Regions from separate parts of the Longispora sp. NPDC051575 genome, predicted to be linked through region 1. Evidence: riboswitches for the same ligand, from Rfam matches in the RefSeq annotation. Region 1 holds a riboswitch; each other region holds the start of a gene.
The links. Region 1 has a riboswitch for cyclic di-AMP ahead of AB0M43_RS11180 (hypothetical protein). Riboswitches for the same ligand answer to the same signal wherever they lie in the genome.
Positions count from the first base shown of each region.

Region 2: linked by a shared signal. The riboswitch ahead of AB0M43_RS24210 (NlpC/P60 family protein) and the one ahead of AB0M43_RS11180 (hypothetical protein) in region 1 are both predicted to bind cyclic di-AMP.
Region 3: linked by a shared signal. The riboswitch ahead of AB0M43_RS21305 (hypothetical protein) and the one ahead of AB0M43_RS11180 (hypothetical protein) in region 1 are both predicted to bind cyclic di-AMP.

Region 1 is NZ_JBFAZP010000004.1:31,525-36,462, forward strand. It holds gene AB0M43_RS11155 (flavin reductase family protein) at 1-17, shown strand, start outside; gene AB0M43_RS11160 (NAD(P)H-binding protein) at 28-684, shown strand; gene AB0M43_RS11165 (GNAT family N-acetyltransferase) at 688-1,341, opposite strand; gene AB0M43_RS11170 (hypothetical protein) at 1,637-1,993, shown strand; gene AB0M43_RS11175 (hypothetical protein) at 2,062-2,415, shown strand; gene AB0M43_RS11180 (hypothetical protein) at 2,511-3,503, opposite strand; cyclic di-AMP (ydaO/yuaA leader) riboswitch at 3,515-3,667, opposite strand; gene AB0M43_RS11185 (universal stress protein) at 3,819-4,298, opposite strand; gene AB0M43_RS11190 (ArsB/NhaD family transporter) at 4,295-4,938, opposite strand, start outside.
Region 2 is NZ_JBFAZP010000008.1:14,965-19,902, forward strand. It holds gene AB0M43_RS24205 (NlpC/P60 family protein) at 1-70, opposite strand, end outside; gene AB0M43_RS24210 (NlpC/P60 family protein) at 270-1,226, opposite strand; cyclic di-AMP (ydaO/yuaA leader) riboswitch at 1,268-1,399, opposite strand; gene AB0M43_RS24215 (alpha/beta hydrolase) at 1,553-2,497, opposite strand; gene AB0M43_RS24220 (metal-dependent hydrolase) at 2,505-3,305, opposite strand; gene AB0M43_RS24225 (4'-phosphopantetheinyl transferase superfamily protein) at 3,418-4,080, opposite strand; gene AB0M43_RS24230 (permease) at 4,189-4,938, shown strand, end outside.
Region 3 is NZ_JBFAZP010000007.1:109,031-113,968, forward strand. It holds gene AB0M43_RS21295 (heavy metal translocating P-type ATPase) at 1-2,426, opposite strand, end outside; gene AB0M43_RS21300 (SHOCT domain-containing protein) at 2,498-2,749, opposite strand; cyclic di-AMP (ydaO/yuaA leader) riboswitch at 3,188-3,337, shown strand; gene AB0M43_RS21305 (hypothetical protein) at 3,370-4,338, shown strand; gene AB0M43_RS21310 (hypothetical protein) at 4,638-4,938, shown strand, end outside.

The sequences.
Region 1 (4,938 bases):
TCACGCCGGCCACCTAGGGTCGGATCCATGCGGATTGTCATCGCCGGCGGCCACGGTCAGATCGCGCTGCGCCTGGAACGGCTCCTCGCCGGGCGCGGGGACACGGCGACCGGGCTGATCCGCCGCCCGGAACAGGCCGACGACCTGCGCGCGGCGGGGGCCGAGCCGGCGGTGTGCGACCTGGAGACGGCCACCGTCGCCGAGGTGGCCGCGCACCTGGCCGGGGCGGACGCGGCCGTGTTCGCGGCCGGCGCGGGCCCGGGCAGCGGCATCGACCGCAAGGACAGCGTCGACCGGGGCGCGGCGGCCCTGTTCGCCGACGCGGCGGAGCGTGCCGGGGTCCGCCGGTTCGTGGTGGTCTCCAGCATGGGCGCCGACCCCGAGCCCCCGGCCGGTACGGACCCGGTGTTCGCCGCCTATCTGCGCGCGAAGGGCGCGGCGGACGACGACGTCCGGGCCCGGCCCGGGCTCGACTGGACGGTCCTGCGGCCGGGGCGGCTCACCGACGGTCCGGGCACCGGACTGGTCACGCTGGCCGAGCGGACCGGGCGGGGCGACGTGACCCGCGACGACGTGGCGGCGGTCCTGCTGGCGCTCCTCGACGCGCCGGGCACGGTCGGCCGCACCCTGGAACTGGTCGGCGGCGACACGCCCGTCCCCCGGGCGGTCGCCGGCCTCGGCTGAGTGTCAGGCCGGGCGGGCGATGAGGACGTCGGCCTCGCGCCGCCAGCCCAGGCGGGAGTACAGGTGCTGGCCATCGGCGCTCGCGATCAGCAGCCCGGTCCGGGCGCCCTGGTCCACGGCCGCCCCGGCGAGCGCGCCCATCACGGCGCTGGCCAGGCCCCGGCGGCGGTGCTCGGGGCTGGTCTCGATCCGGTCGGCCACCGCGTCGGTACCGGAGACGGCGAGCTGGCCGCGGGCCGCCAGTACCCCCGAAGGGTCGTGGATCGAGACAGTGACGACCGGGCCGTCGACCTCGACCGTCGAGCGGTAGGTGTCGGCCGGGGCGTGCCGCGGGTGGGTGGTCAGGTCGACGCTCATCAGCCACTCGGGGCGGTCCAGCAGCTCCAGGCCGCCGGCCGCGAGGGCGGTGCCGACCTCCTCGGGGCGGGTGGTGGTCACCGTCAGCCACGTGCGCAGGTCGGCGGCGGCGACCCGGGCGGCCAGCCGGGCCACCGAGTCGGGTTCCTCGTCGGCGCGGAGCGCGAACACCTCGACCTGCCGGCCGGGCTGGTCGCACCGGACCTGGAGGCCGCCGTCGACCGGCTCGGGGGCGGGCAGGCGCCGGGCCAGGCCCCAGCCCCGCAGCCACCGTCGGACCAGATCCTCCGTGATGATCATCAGGCCATTACAGCACGCCGCCCCGGCCCCGGACAGGGTCTGTGGCCCGCGCCATGGCCCGGCCCCTGTCGGCGGCCCGCCGGGGCCCGGCCAGCGGGCGGCCTGAACCTGACGGTCCGGTTCCCGACGCCGGACTCGCTGGTGATCACGCAGGACGCGCCCCTGGCCAGGACATCCACGCGACGCTCGCCTCGTGGGACCCAGTGGGCCGAGGGACGAAGGCATCGACATCTATAGACACTGTCTAATGTAGACTGTTACGGTCGCCTCTCCCTCTCCCAAAGGAGAAGCACCCATGTCACGACTACTCAGGACGGCCCTCGCCGCCACGTTCGCCCTCGCCGCCACCGGCGTCAGCCTCGCCGCCACCGCCCCGGCCCAGGCCGCCCCGCCGTGCAGGGTCGCGTACTTCCTCAGCGACCACGGGACCTCGATCGGCGCGGAAGCGTGGATGATCTGCTACGACGGGCTCCCCGAGCGCCAGATCTACGTCTCGCTCCAGCGCCTGAACCCGACCACCGGCGCCTGGACGACCGTGTCGAGCTACTGGGAGACCACCAGCTACACCTGTGTCGGCACGGCCACGAACACCTACCGCAGCATCAACGACACGACCAGCGTGGTGCGGACGATCACGGCCAACTGCGGCTGAACCCCGGCGGCGGGCACCACAGGGGTACCCGCCGGCCAACCCGCCCCTCTCCCGAAGGAGAAGCACCCATGTCACGCATTCTCAGGACGACCCTCGCCGCCGCGTTCGCCCTCGCGACCACCGGCGTCAGCCTCGCCGCAAGCGTGCCCGCCCAGGCCTACCCGACGTGCCGGACCAAGTACTACCTCACCGACGATGGGACGTACCTCAGCGCCGGGGCCTACATGATCTGCGACAGCGGCGACGAGCGCGACATCTACGTCCGACTCCAGCGGCTGGACCCCGCCACCGGCAGTTGGACGACGGTGTCGAGCAACTGGAATTCCACGAGCTACACCTGCGTCGGTACGGCCCCGAACACCTACCGCCGCATCAACGACACGACCTCCGTGGTCGCCACGATCACCGCCAACTGCGGCTGAGATCCGGGCGGCGGGTACCCCTACGGTGCCCGCCGCCCGCACGGGCGGGCCGACACGCGGTCGGTCAGGGCGGGGCCGGCCCGACCGCGAGGTGGTCAGCGCATCGACAGGTGCACGTGGTTCGTGTGCTCCGACGAGGGGTCCCCGCTGCCGAAGTACGAGCGCCAGCCCGTGCCCGGCATCCAGATCTGGCGGAACCAGATGACGTAGAGCACCCCGAGCCGGTCCGCGTTGGCGATGTACCAGGCGGCGAGCTTGTTCCCGTAGTCCTTCTCCGCGCCGACCGCCATCCCGCCGAAGCCCTTCGCGGCCGAGGACCAGTCGCAGGCCTTGCCGCGCGGGTGCTCCCCGCCGTCCTCGGCCGAGCGGTAGCAGGACACGTAGTGGTCGAAGTTCGCCTTCTTCGTCTCGTTGTACGCGTGCAGGGTGCGCGGCGACAGGCAGCCGCTGGTGGTCGGGTCCTTCACGGAGCAGCCCTCGGACGGGAAGCTGCCGTCGGGGTTGCGCGGCGCGGGGGTCGCGTTGGCCGGCAGGTCGCCGAAGCCGAGGGTCGGGTCGCCGCCGCCGGCCGAGCGCAGCGCCTTGAGCGCCTCGTCCTGGCGTTTGCGCAGCTCCTTGAGCTGGTTCTCCTGTTCGAGGATCGCCGCGTCGAGGTCCTTGCGCTGCCGGGCGAGGGTGGCCTGGGCGGCCTTGAGCGCGGTGACCTGGGCCCCGTCGCGCTCGGACAGGTAGCGCACCGTCGCCGCCGTGTCCAGGAAACTCTCCGGCGACCCGCTGGACAGCAGCGCCTGGAGCTGGGCCGACGAGCCGCCCCGGTACTGCGCCGCGGCCAGCCGGCCCACCGCCGCGCTCAGGTCGGCCACCCTGGCCTGGGAGGCGAGGATCTCCTCGGACAGTTCGCCCTCGCGCTTCTTGGCGTTGGCGATCGCGGTGCGCGCGTCCTGGTACCCCTGGGAGGCGGCCCGGAGCGCGTCGCGCAGTGGCTTCGTGCCCCCCTCGGGCTCGGCCTGGGCGGGGGTGATCGCGACCAGCACGGTGGCGGCGACGGCGACGACTGTCAGGGCGGCACGGCGTACTAAGACGGACAAGACAGACAGAACCCTTCTCCCGTACCCGCCTACCAGGTCAGCTGACGGATTCGGGCGGGAAGAGCGCCCTACCGGCCGGCCCTCCACAGAGGAGCCGGGCGGATTCACCCCACGTACCTTGGGTCCCCGGCTCACCCCGGAGGGTGACTCGGCGGTGACTCCCGGTGCCACCCGTCGGCGGCGAAGGCCGGTCGTCTGCACGCCGATGCTAGGACAGAGCGTGACTCTCGGCAACTACCGGCCGTTCAATCACACACAGTGGAGGGTGGGTCGTCACACAGAGCGACAATCCGAGCAGACCGGTACCCGGCGGGCCTACCCGGCCGGCGGGAGCAGCCGCGGGGACGTCGCCGCGTCCGGCCACAGCAGCAGCACCCGGCACGGCGCGTGGTCCACCACGAACCGGGTCGCCGGCCCCAGGCTGCCCGGCCCGGGCCGGGAGTGGTCGCCGTCCCGGGCCAGGATCAGCAGGTCCGCCGCCTCGCACGCCTCGACCACCAGCCGCTCGGCCCGGCCGGACGTGGCGGCGGTGTGCGCCGGGCGGCCCAACCGGGCCACGGCCGCGTCCAGCAGGGTGCGTTCGGCGGCCCGGACCGCCGCCTCGACCGTGTCCCCGGGGTCGGTGCCGTGCCCGCCCCGGCCCAGCCGGCCCAGGAACGCGCCGTGCAGGCTCTCGGCCACGCCCGGGTCCGTGACGTGCAGGAGTGTGATGTCCGCGCCCGGCGGCGCCAGGTCGGCCGCCGCGTCGACGCAGGCCGGCCACGTGCCCTCGGTGAGCCAGACGAGAATCCTCATACCCCCCACAGTCGCAGCCCCAGCCACAGCGCGACCACCCCCGAGGCCAGACACGCCGGTACGGTCAGCGCCCCGAGCCGGAGGAACTCCGTCGCGGTGGGCCGGGCGTCGTGCGCGTGCAGGATCCGCCGCCACAGCAGGGTGGCCAGCGACCCGACGTACGTGAGGTTCGGGCCGACGTTCACGCCGATCAGCACCGCGAGCACCAGGCCCGGCGAGTGCGCGACGGCGGGCACCAGCACCAGGGTCGCCGGCAGGTTGTTGACCAGGTTCGCCAGCACCGCCGCGAGGGCGGCGACGGACAGCAGGCCCAGCAGGTCGCCGTGCCCGGGGACCAGGCCGTCGAGCAGCGCGCCCAGGCCGTGCCGGCGGACCGCGAGCACCACCACGCCCAGGGCCAGCACGAACCCGCAGAACGCCGGGTTGGTCTCGGCCAGGATCCGGCCGAGCCGGCGCGGGGCCCGGCGCAGCTCCGGCAGGGCCAGCAGGACCGCTCCCCCGGCGGCGGTCCAGGCCGGGTGCACGCCCAGCGGCTCGGCGACGGCGAAGCCCGCCAGGGTCAGGGCCAGCACCGCGAGGGCGTAGCGCGGGGCGGGCGCGGCGGGCACGGGCACCGGCTGCGCGGGGGTGCCCAGGTCAG
Region 2 (4,938 bases), on a different contig from region 1:
GGGTTGCGGCGACGGCGAGGAGGCAGCCGATGGCCAGTACGCGGAGGGGTTTCCGGCTGACGGTGGTCAACGCAGCACGACCCTTTCATAGGCAACAAGCCGCGCCCACGTTACCCGCCTTGTGAGATGCGTGCCACCTTCGAGAAATGCCTACTACACAAAGAAAACAGCCCATCACGCGAGGTGATGAGCTGTTTTCTCGGTGTTCGAGAAACCGGGCACACAAATGGCGGGAAAACCACCTGTGGAATGGAACCGCCCGGATCTACTTAGCCGCGGACCCGGCCCGCGCCGTCGTACCCGCCCATGGAGTCGACGTTCGAGATCTTCACCGACTCGCCCGGCTGCGGCGCGTGGATCACCTGGTTGTTGCCCACGTAGATGCCCACGTGGCCCAGGCCGTAGAAGAACACCAGGTCGCCCGGCTGCAGGTCGCCCCGGCCGATCCGGGTGGTGGCGGCCCACTGCGCGTTCGTCTGGTGCCCGCCGATGCCGACGCCGGCGGCGCCCCACGCGCGCATGGTCAGACCGGAGCAGTCGTAGGTGTCCGGGCCGGCCGCGCCGTAGACGTACGCCTTGCCGAGCTGCGCGTACGCGAACTGCACGGCCACGCCCGCTTTGCCCGAGACGTTCGGCGGCGGGGTGTTGGAGGTGTTCGACGGGCTGGTGGACCGCTCGGCGGACCGGCTGGCCCGGTCGGCGGTGGCCTTCGCCTCGTCGCGCGCCCTGACCAGCTCGGCGTTGGCGGCCTCCAGGGCGGTCTTCTTCGCCGCCAGGGTGGTCTCCTGCTTCGTCTGCTCGGCGATCAGGCCGTCCAGGCGGGCCTTCTCGGCGTCGAGTTCGCCCCGGGCGCTGGTGAGGTCCCCGACGCTGTCCGGCGCGGGACGGGTGGCCACGGCGGCGGCTCCGACCTGGTCGAACAGGGAGGTCGTGGGCCGGGCGGCGATGCCGAGCGGGTTGGCGGTCGCGGCGACCTTGTCGGCGAGGGGGGCCAACTTCGCGGCGACGGTGTCGGCGACGAGCCGGGTACTGGCCAGCGTCGCGCGCACCTTGTCGTACTCACCGGAGATCTGGGTGACCTCGCGGGTGTTCTGATCGATCTTGCCCTGGGTGTCAGTACCGGGATCGGCCTGAGCGGCGGTCATCGGAGCCGAGACGGCCAGCACGGAGACGCCCACAACAGTGAGCGCGGCGCGCAGCAGCCCCGGCACGGAACTTGGTGCCAAGGAGGACTCTCTTCCCTCGTCTGCCTACACGGGCAGCACACCGCCTACCGGGTTAGCTGACGGGTTCGGACGGGAAGAAATTGCGCCCTACCGCGCACTGCGCGGATTCACCCCGGCGGAGAAGTCGCACCTCCGCGATGGTTCCCCGGCTCACCGGTCACGATGACTCGGCGGCCCGTCCGGCGCTCCCCATCAATGGGTGGCTGACTCCCGGACGTTGACTGACGCTACCTGGGATCTCGGGCATAGCAACCCTGAGTGACGGGCCAGACGTGGGCCCCACCCGGTCGCACCGCAGCTCAGAGGAGGGTCTAGGCTCCGCCCGATTACCCTACGTGCGCGTTCAGCCACTCCTGCAGGGTGTCGAAGTAGAACTGGCGGGACTCCTCCGCCGACAGGGCGAGATCGTGCAGGCCGTCAGGAACCTCGATGAATGTCACGTCGGGGCCGAGCGCGCGGGAGTACTCCGCGATGTGCGCGACGTCGAGGACCGAGTCCATCCGGGTGGCGTCGTCGCTCCACTCGGGACGCTTGTACGACGCGGTGGACGCGGTCACCAGGACCGGCACGTCGATGTTGAGGCCCCTGCGCAGTCGGCGCTGGGCGTGCGTGATCGCCACCAGCCAGCCGAGCCGGGTCGGGATGCCCTCGATCGGCTTCCACGCGGTGTCGAAGTTCCAGGCGCCCTTGCGGTCGACGTGCACGCTGTCGCCGTACACGCTGCTCAGGCCCGCCGGGAGGGAACGCATCGGCTGGCGGCGGCCCATCGGGGCGAGCACGACCGGCGCGACCCGGCGGAGGAACCAGTTCGCGTTGAGGTCGAAGAACGGGCTGTTCAGGGTGAGCGCCGTGATGGTGCCCGTGCCCTGGAGCTTGTGCGCCCACATCGAGGTGGTCAGGCCGCCGGTGGAGTGCGCGTTGACGACCAGGATGTCGTGGCCGTCCTCCTCGCGGATGATCCGGGCGGCCTCGTCGAGCTCGACGAAGTACTCCGCGACGCTGTCCACCATGGACGGCGTCTGGCCGGGGCGCAGGCTGCGGCCGCTGCGCCTCAGGTCGATCGCGTAGAAGGTGTAGCCGAGGCTGACGAAGAAGTCGGCCAGGTGGGTCTGGAAGAAGTAGTCGTTGTACCCGTGGACGTAGAGCACCGCCCGGGTGGACTGGCCGGCCCGACGGCGGACGAGCGTCGCGACCAGCTCGCCGTTCTCGTCGTCCGGCAGCGGCAGGGTGCGCGCCTCGTAGGCGTCGCCCAGGATGTCCTTGACCCACATGGGCACATCATCGCAGGTGGTCGAGGATGTCGGGCACCGCCAGAAGAATTCCGGCGAGTCCGGCCACGATCACAAAAAACGGGCGGAGGAAACCTCGTTCGAACCCGCCGTTCACCTGGACGGCCATAAAATTCGGTACGCCGATCTCGCGCCACACCCGGCCGGCCAGCGGCAGCGGCCACAGGACGGGGCAGCCGGCCCTGGTGATCATGTCGCCGAGGGTGTGGATGACGCCGCCGAACGCGATGGCGAGCCCGAGCAGCGGGAAGCCCCGGTCGGCGGGCAGCCACAGCCACGCCCCGTACGCGGCGCCGGCCGACAGCAGGGTCACCACGATCCAGCCGCGCTCCTTCGCCCAGTCGGCCAGCAGGCCCCGGATCGCGAGCCCGAGGGTGAAGAACAGCAGCCCGATCACGAACGGCTTGCCCCAGTGCCCGGCGAGGAACGCGACCAGGCCGCCCAGGGCCACGTTGAAGACCCAGGTGTGCGTGAGGGTGCGGTGGCCGTTCTTGCGCTTCGGGTCGTGTTTGGCCCGGGTGACGGTGTAGACGGCGAGGGCGAACTTCTCCACGCACTCGGCGAGGAACAGCGACGCGACCCCGAAGGTGCGGGCCACGGTCGCGCCGCCCTTGTTGGCGGTGACCCGGCCCGAGCAGTCCAGGTCGGGCAGCAGTGCGGCGCCGGCGCAGACGGCGGCTCCGACGACCAGTTCGGCGGGGCGCTGGTGGATGTTCATGAACTCACCGAGCGCCCACGAACCCGCCAGCCACGCGGCGGCCCCGGACATTGCGTGCGTCGGACCCATCACCATGCCGCCGAGCGTCCCGGTTCGTGCCCGGGTGGGCGACTGCGACACGCGGCCGTGACCAGATTGTTGCGGGGCACACGTTTGGAGCTCGGGAGCACGGGTAGGTGGGCGGTCAGCCCGGGGTGAGCAGCCTCGGTTCGCGGGCGCTGACGGCGGCGAAACCGAAGCGGTGCGCGGGATCGAGCCAGTCCAGCACGTGCCACGGTGCGAATCGGACCACCTGCCGGGTACCGGCCGGAACGTCCGCCGGCAGCGCCGACAGGTCGGTGTCCCGCAGCCGCCCCAGGCTCGCCGCGCCCACCTTGATCAGGGCCTCCTTGCGCACCCACTGCCGGATGAACGCCGCGCGCGGGTCCTCGGCGGCCCGGACCGCCGCGAGCTCGCCGTCCGCGAGCACCTTCGCCATCAGCCCGTCGTCGAGTCGGCGCCCGATCGCCTCCACGTCCACGCCCACCGGGCCCCAGCCGGCCGCCGCCGCGACCGCGCCCCGGGTGTGCGACAGGCTGACGTGCACCTCGGGCCGCCCGTCGACGTACGGCCGGCCGTGGTCGACCGCGCCGCAGCCCGCGCAGCGCTGCCGGAGCACCACCTCGCCGGCCGGCACGCCGAGCAGGGCGGCCACGCACCGGCGGACCAGGACGTGCGCCGCGACGTAGTCGTCCCGGTCGATCCCGCGGCGGTACGCGTCGGCGCGGGCGCGTTCCTCGGCGGTCAGCGACTCCCCGCCGCCGTCCGCCAGTACCGTCGCCGTGTCCAGGACCATCGCCAGTGTCACGGGTGAAGGGTAGCGGGCGTCGAATTGTCCACTGGAGTACCAGATAACAGGTCCGTTATAGGGGTTTCACCCCTTCGCGTGGCGGGGCTCGACTAGTACCGTCACTCTGTGCAGACAGAGACCGCCGTCCGGGCCGCCGCCGGACACGACGCGCCGCCCCGGCGGAGACGCGTGCGTTCCGTGGAGGTCCTCGCGGTCCTCCTCATCGTCGCCGTGTTGGCCAGGGGGCTGCTCGCCGACGCGATGGACTCCCCGGTGCTCCAGAGCTGGACCACCGTGTTCATCTCCATCGTCATCCAGGCCATGCCGTTCGTGGCGCTCGGCACCCTGCTGTCGGCCGCGATCGCCGTGTTCGTGCCGCCGGGGTTCTTCACGAAGGCGCTGCCGAAGAACCCGGTGCTCGCGGTGCCCGCCGCCGGGCTCGCGGGCGGCATCCTGCCCGGCTGCGAGTGCGCCTCGGTGCCGGTGGCCGGCGCGCTGGTCCGCCGGGGCGTCACCCCGGGCGCGGCGCTGGCGTTCCTGCTGTCCGCGCCCGCGATCAACCCGGTCGTGATGATCTCGACCTATGTGGCCTTCCCCGGTCAGCCGTCGATGGTGGCGGCCCGGTTCGGCGCGAGCCTCGCCGCCGCCGTCGTGATGGGCTGGCTGTGGCTCCGGCTCGGCCGCGACGACTGGCTGCGCCAGCCCGCGCACCACGACCACGCGGGCAAGGGCAAGCTGATGGCGTTCGTCTCGGCCGCCCGGCACGACATGACCCAGGCCGGCGGGTACCTGGCGATCGGGGCGTTCGCCGCCGCGACCCTCAACGTGACCGTGCCGCCGACCTGGCTGCGCGCCGTCGCCGAGAACCCGGTGCTG
Region 3 (4,938 bases), on a different contig from region 1:
AGCCGGCTGGCGTTGGCGACGACCGACAACGACGACAGGGCCATAGCGGCGGCGGCCAACATTGGGCTCAGCCTCAGCCCCCACAGGGGATAGAGCACCCCGGCGGCGACGGGGATGCCCAGGGCGTTGTAAATGAGGGCGAAGAACAGGTTCTGCCGGATGTTGCGCATCGTGGCCCGTGACAGCCTGATCGCGGTGACCACGCCGGTCAGGGATCCGGAGATGAGGGTAATGTCGGCGGCCTCGATCGCGACGTCGGTGCCCGTGCCGATGGCCAGGCCCACATCGGCGGCGGCCAGGGCGGGGGCGTCGTTGATGCCGTCGCCGACCATGCCAACCCGTCGGCCCTCGGCCTGCAGCCGGCGGATCTCGTCGGCCTTGTGTTCGGGCAGCACCTCTGCCAGTACTCGGCGCACTCCGACCTGGGCTGCGATCGCGGCGGCGGTGCGCTGGTTGTCGCCGGTGAGCATGACCACCTCGACACCGAGTTTCTCCAGCGCAGCGATGGCCGCCCCGGAGTCGGCTTTCACAGTGTCGGCGACGGCGATCACCCCGGCCGGCCGGCCGTCGACGGCGGCGAACACTGCGGTCTTGCCCGCCCCGGACAGCTCCGCGGCGTGCGACGCCAGGGCCGTGGTGTCGATGCCAGCGTCGGCGAGCAGCCGGACATTGCCGACCAGCACCTCCCGGCCGGCGACCGTGGCGCGGACGCCCTTGCCGGTGATCGAGTCGAACCCGGTCACCTCTGGGAGGGCCAGGCTCCGGGCGCGGGCGCCGGCCACGATCGCCGCAGCCAGGGGGTGTTCGCTGTCGGCCTCGGCGGCGGCGACCAGCTCCAGTAATTCGGCCTCGGTCAGGTCGCCGGCGGGGCGCACGTCGGTGAGGACCGGCTTGCCGGCGGTGACGGTGCCGGTCTTGTCCAGCACGATCGTGTTGAGCCGGTGCGCGGTCTCCAGTGCCTCGGCGGAGCGGATCAGGATTCCGGCCCGGGCGCCCTTGCCGGTGCCGACCATGATGGACAGTGGGGTCGCCAGGCCCAGCGCGCACGGACAGGCGATGATCAACACCGACACGGCTGACACCAGGGCGACGGTCAGCGCCGGTGGCGGCCCTGCGACGAACCAGATGGCGAACGTGGCGATCGCCACCGCGATGACGACCGGCACGAAGTAGGCGGAGATCGCATCGGCCAGGCGCTGGATGGGGGCTTTGGACGCCTGGGCCTGCTGCACGAGCCGGATGATCTGGGCGAGCATCGAGTCCGCCCCGACCTTCGCGGCCCGCACCCGCAGCGACCCGGTCCCGTTGACGGTCGCCCCGACGACGGTGTCGCCGGCGCGTTTGGTGACGGGCATCGGTTCCCCGGTGACCATCGACTCGTCCACCGCGGAGGAGCCCGACACCACCACCGCGTCCACGGGGATCTTCTCCCCGGGCCGGATGACGACCTCGTCGCCCACCGTCACGTCCTCGACCGACACGTCGACCTCCGTGCCGTCGCGCACCACCCGGGCCGTGCGGGCCCGCAAACCCAGCAGGGCCCGGATCGCCTCACCGGTACCGGCCTTGGCGCGGGCCTCCAGCAACCGGCCCAGCAGAATCAGGGTGAGGATGACGCCGACGGCCTCGAAGTACACTTCCCGCGCGTTGGCCGGCAGCGCCTCCGGCGCGAGCGTGACCAGCAGGCTGAACACGTATGCGGCGGTGGTGCCTAGCGTGATCAGGCTGTTCATGTCCGCGGCCCGGTTGCGCAACGTCAGCCAGCCGGTGCGGTGGATCGGCCAGCCGGTGTAGAACATCACCGGTGTGATCAGCGCGAGTTGCAGCCACCGGTCGAGCAGCAACCCCGGCACCCAGCCGGCCCCGAACACCTCGTGCGCCATCACCGCGAACAGCACCGGCGCGGTCAGCACGGTCCCGACGGCGACCCGGCGGTTCAGGTCCGTGACCTCGGCCCGCCGTTCGGCCACCTGGGTATCCTCGACATCGGCTGCCGCCTCGGGCAGGACCGCCGCCGGGAGCACCTCTGTGGTTGTGGCTTCCGGGCTGTCGCCGGGTTCGACCAGCAGCCGGCCGTGGATCATGTTCATGCCACACGCGAAGCCCACCGTGCCGGCCTTGACCGGGGTCAGCCGCACCGTCGTGCGGGCGAACGCCGGCAGCGCCGCGCTGACGCCGAGGTCGGCGAACACCACCCGCGAGGTGCAGTCACCTGACTCCCGCCGGTCGAAGACGATCTCCAGGGGCACATTCTGGCGGACCCGGATCACGTCCGGCTGGTAGCCGCCCCGCACGGTCACCTCGATCCGCTGCACCCCGCCGGCCACCGACGCGTCCCGCACCGCCCGCTTTCCGAAGAAGAACCAACCCAACACGCCAATGAGCGCCACAGCGGCGGCCACGACGCCGAAGTCGAAAGTGTTCATCGCAACCGTCTCCTTCAGGAGCTCATGACACCGCAGCGACGATCATCGCGGAGCCCGGATCGCCGACGACTTCACGGCCGACCCGGCCCAGGGCCGGCCAGCCGGACCCGCGCCTCGTCGTAAGACGCGGCATCGATCTCCCCGGCGGCGAAACGCCGATCAAGAATCTCCAGTGCCGACGCCTGTTGAACCGGGCCTCCGCCCCGACTCGCGGAGCCCTGTGCCCAGCGCACGGCCACCCAGACGACACCAGCAGTCAGAACACCCCACAGCACCAGCATGATCAGCATCCAACCCATGCCCCAGCCATCGCCGTACATCATCACGCCCACCTCCGAATCAAACCGGTCACCTCCACGGTGCGCCGCGCTCCGCAGACTCCGCCAGTGCCCTCCGGCCCGAGCTGGGCAGGCCGTCTGACCCCTCAGGCAGCCGGCACCTCGCATCGGAATCGCTCAGATTAGGTGAAACGTCCCACGTCAACGGGCGAAGTAGAGCCGGGCGGTCACTGTTGCGTCCCCAAGGTCGACGGGGTGTCATCGTGACGGATCGACTCGCCCCAGACCGGAGCGCAGGCCTTCAGCCTTTCGCGGGCGAGGCTCGGCGGTCCATGCCCGCTCCGTGTTTCTGCGTATTGACTATGGGTAGTGGTGCTGGTCTTCCTTGCATGGCACCGCCGTGCGACAGGTTGCCGGCGGCTACTACCTGTCCTAGTATCGGCGTTCAGTCGGCCGGCTGTTTGTCACCCGAAGGGATGACGCCGGTCGTCACCGCCGAGTCGCCCAGTTGGGCGAGCCGGGGACCCAAGGTACGTGGGGTGAATCCGCCGGGCCCAGCTCAGGGCCCTGCGGTAGGGCGCTCTTCCCGCCCGAATCCGTCAGCTGACCTGGTAGGCGGTCGAGGAAGAAAGGTTCATGCTGTCTTGTCACCGTCAACACGCCGCGTGGCGTTCGTGACCGCAGTCATCATGGCCGCCGTGCTGATCGCCACGCCGGTTCGCGCCGAACCGGAGGGTGGGACGAAGGAACTGCGCGACGCGCTGTCTGCCGCCTCGCAGGGGTACCAGGACGCCAGGACCGCGATCGCCAACGCCAAGAAGCGCCAGGGCGAACTGTCCGGTCAGATCACCGCTACCCAGGCCAAGGTGGCAGGGTTGAGCGCGGCAGTCGGGCTGCTCGCCGCGGCCCAGTACAAGAGCGCTGGGACGGGCCAGGCGCAGATCCTGCTCAACAGCGGCTCGCTCGACGGATTCCTGCAGTCGGCCGCGACGATGCGCTACCTGTCGGAGCGCGACGCCGCCGCGGTGAGCGCGTTCACCGCGGCTCAGGCCGAGCTCGACCAGCAGCGCAAGGACCTCGACGCCGCGATCCTGGAGCAGGAGACGCAGCTCAAGGCGCTCAGGACGCGTCAGGATGACGCGCTCAAGGCGTTGCGCAAGGCCGGCGGTGGGGACCCGACTCTCGGCTTCGGCGATCTGCCGGCCAACGCGACACCCGCACCGCGCAACCCGGACGGCAGTTTCTCCTCGGAGGGCTGCACGGTGCGGGATCCCTCGACGGGGGGTTGTCTGTCGCCGCGCACCCTGCACGCCTACAACGAGACGAGGAAGGCCGGGTTCACCCGTTTCGTGGGCTGCTACCGCTCGATGGAGGACGGCTACGAGCATCCCCGTGGGCGGGCGTGTGACTGGGCTGCGGCGGTCGGGGGCTTCTCGGGAGCGGCGACCGGAGGCGACCGAGAGTACGGCAACCGGCTCGCGGCCTGGTACATCGCCAACGCCGACCGGTTGGCGGTGCTCTACGTCATCTGGTACCGCCAGATCTGGATGCCGGGCACCGGCTGGCGGTCCTATTCGGGCTACGGCGGCCCGTCCGCTGAGCACACCGACCACGTGCACGTCTCCATCCGCTGAACCGTAGGACCGGCCCGGGGTGCCGCGCGCCGCCGACGGGCCTCCAGGTGGGCGCCCGCGAGTTGCGAATTCACCATGTCGTCGGAGTGAGCTGCCGCGAGAGCGGTGCTGCGGCGCGAGCGGAAACAGCGATGGTTATGGATTGCTTAACTGCGCCTCATGTTAGGCCCCACTTCACCTTAAATACTACTTTCCGTAGTAGGTGGAGCTACAAAGTCGATCTTCTCACCTACTAGCTGCGGTAGTAGCGTCCCTGGCAACCTCGCATCGAAGCGAGTCTGGTTTTGGGGAGACAACTCATGCGTATCCGACCCCTCGCGATCGCCCTGGCAGCCGCCTCGGCGATCGTCGGATTCACCGCCACGCCGGCGCAGGCCGACCACAGCTGGGGCAGCTACCACTGGTCGCGCTCCGGCGAGGCCCGGCTGACGATCTACTCCAGCGTGACGTCTGACTGGGCCGGCGCCCTGTCCACCGCCAACGCGGACTGGAACGCCAGCCCGTACCTGCAGAACACGGTCGTGGCGGGCGGCACGTCCAGCACGACACGGCGTCGCTGCGTCATGCCGGCCGGCGCGATCCGGGTGTGCAACTACGCCT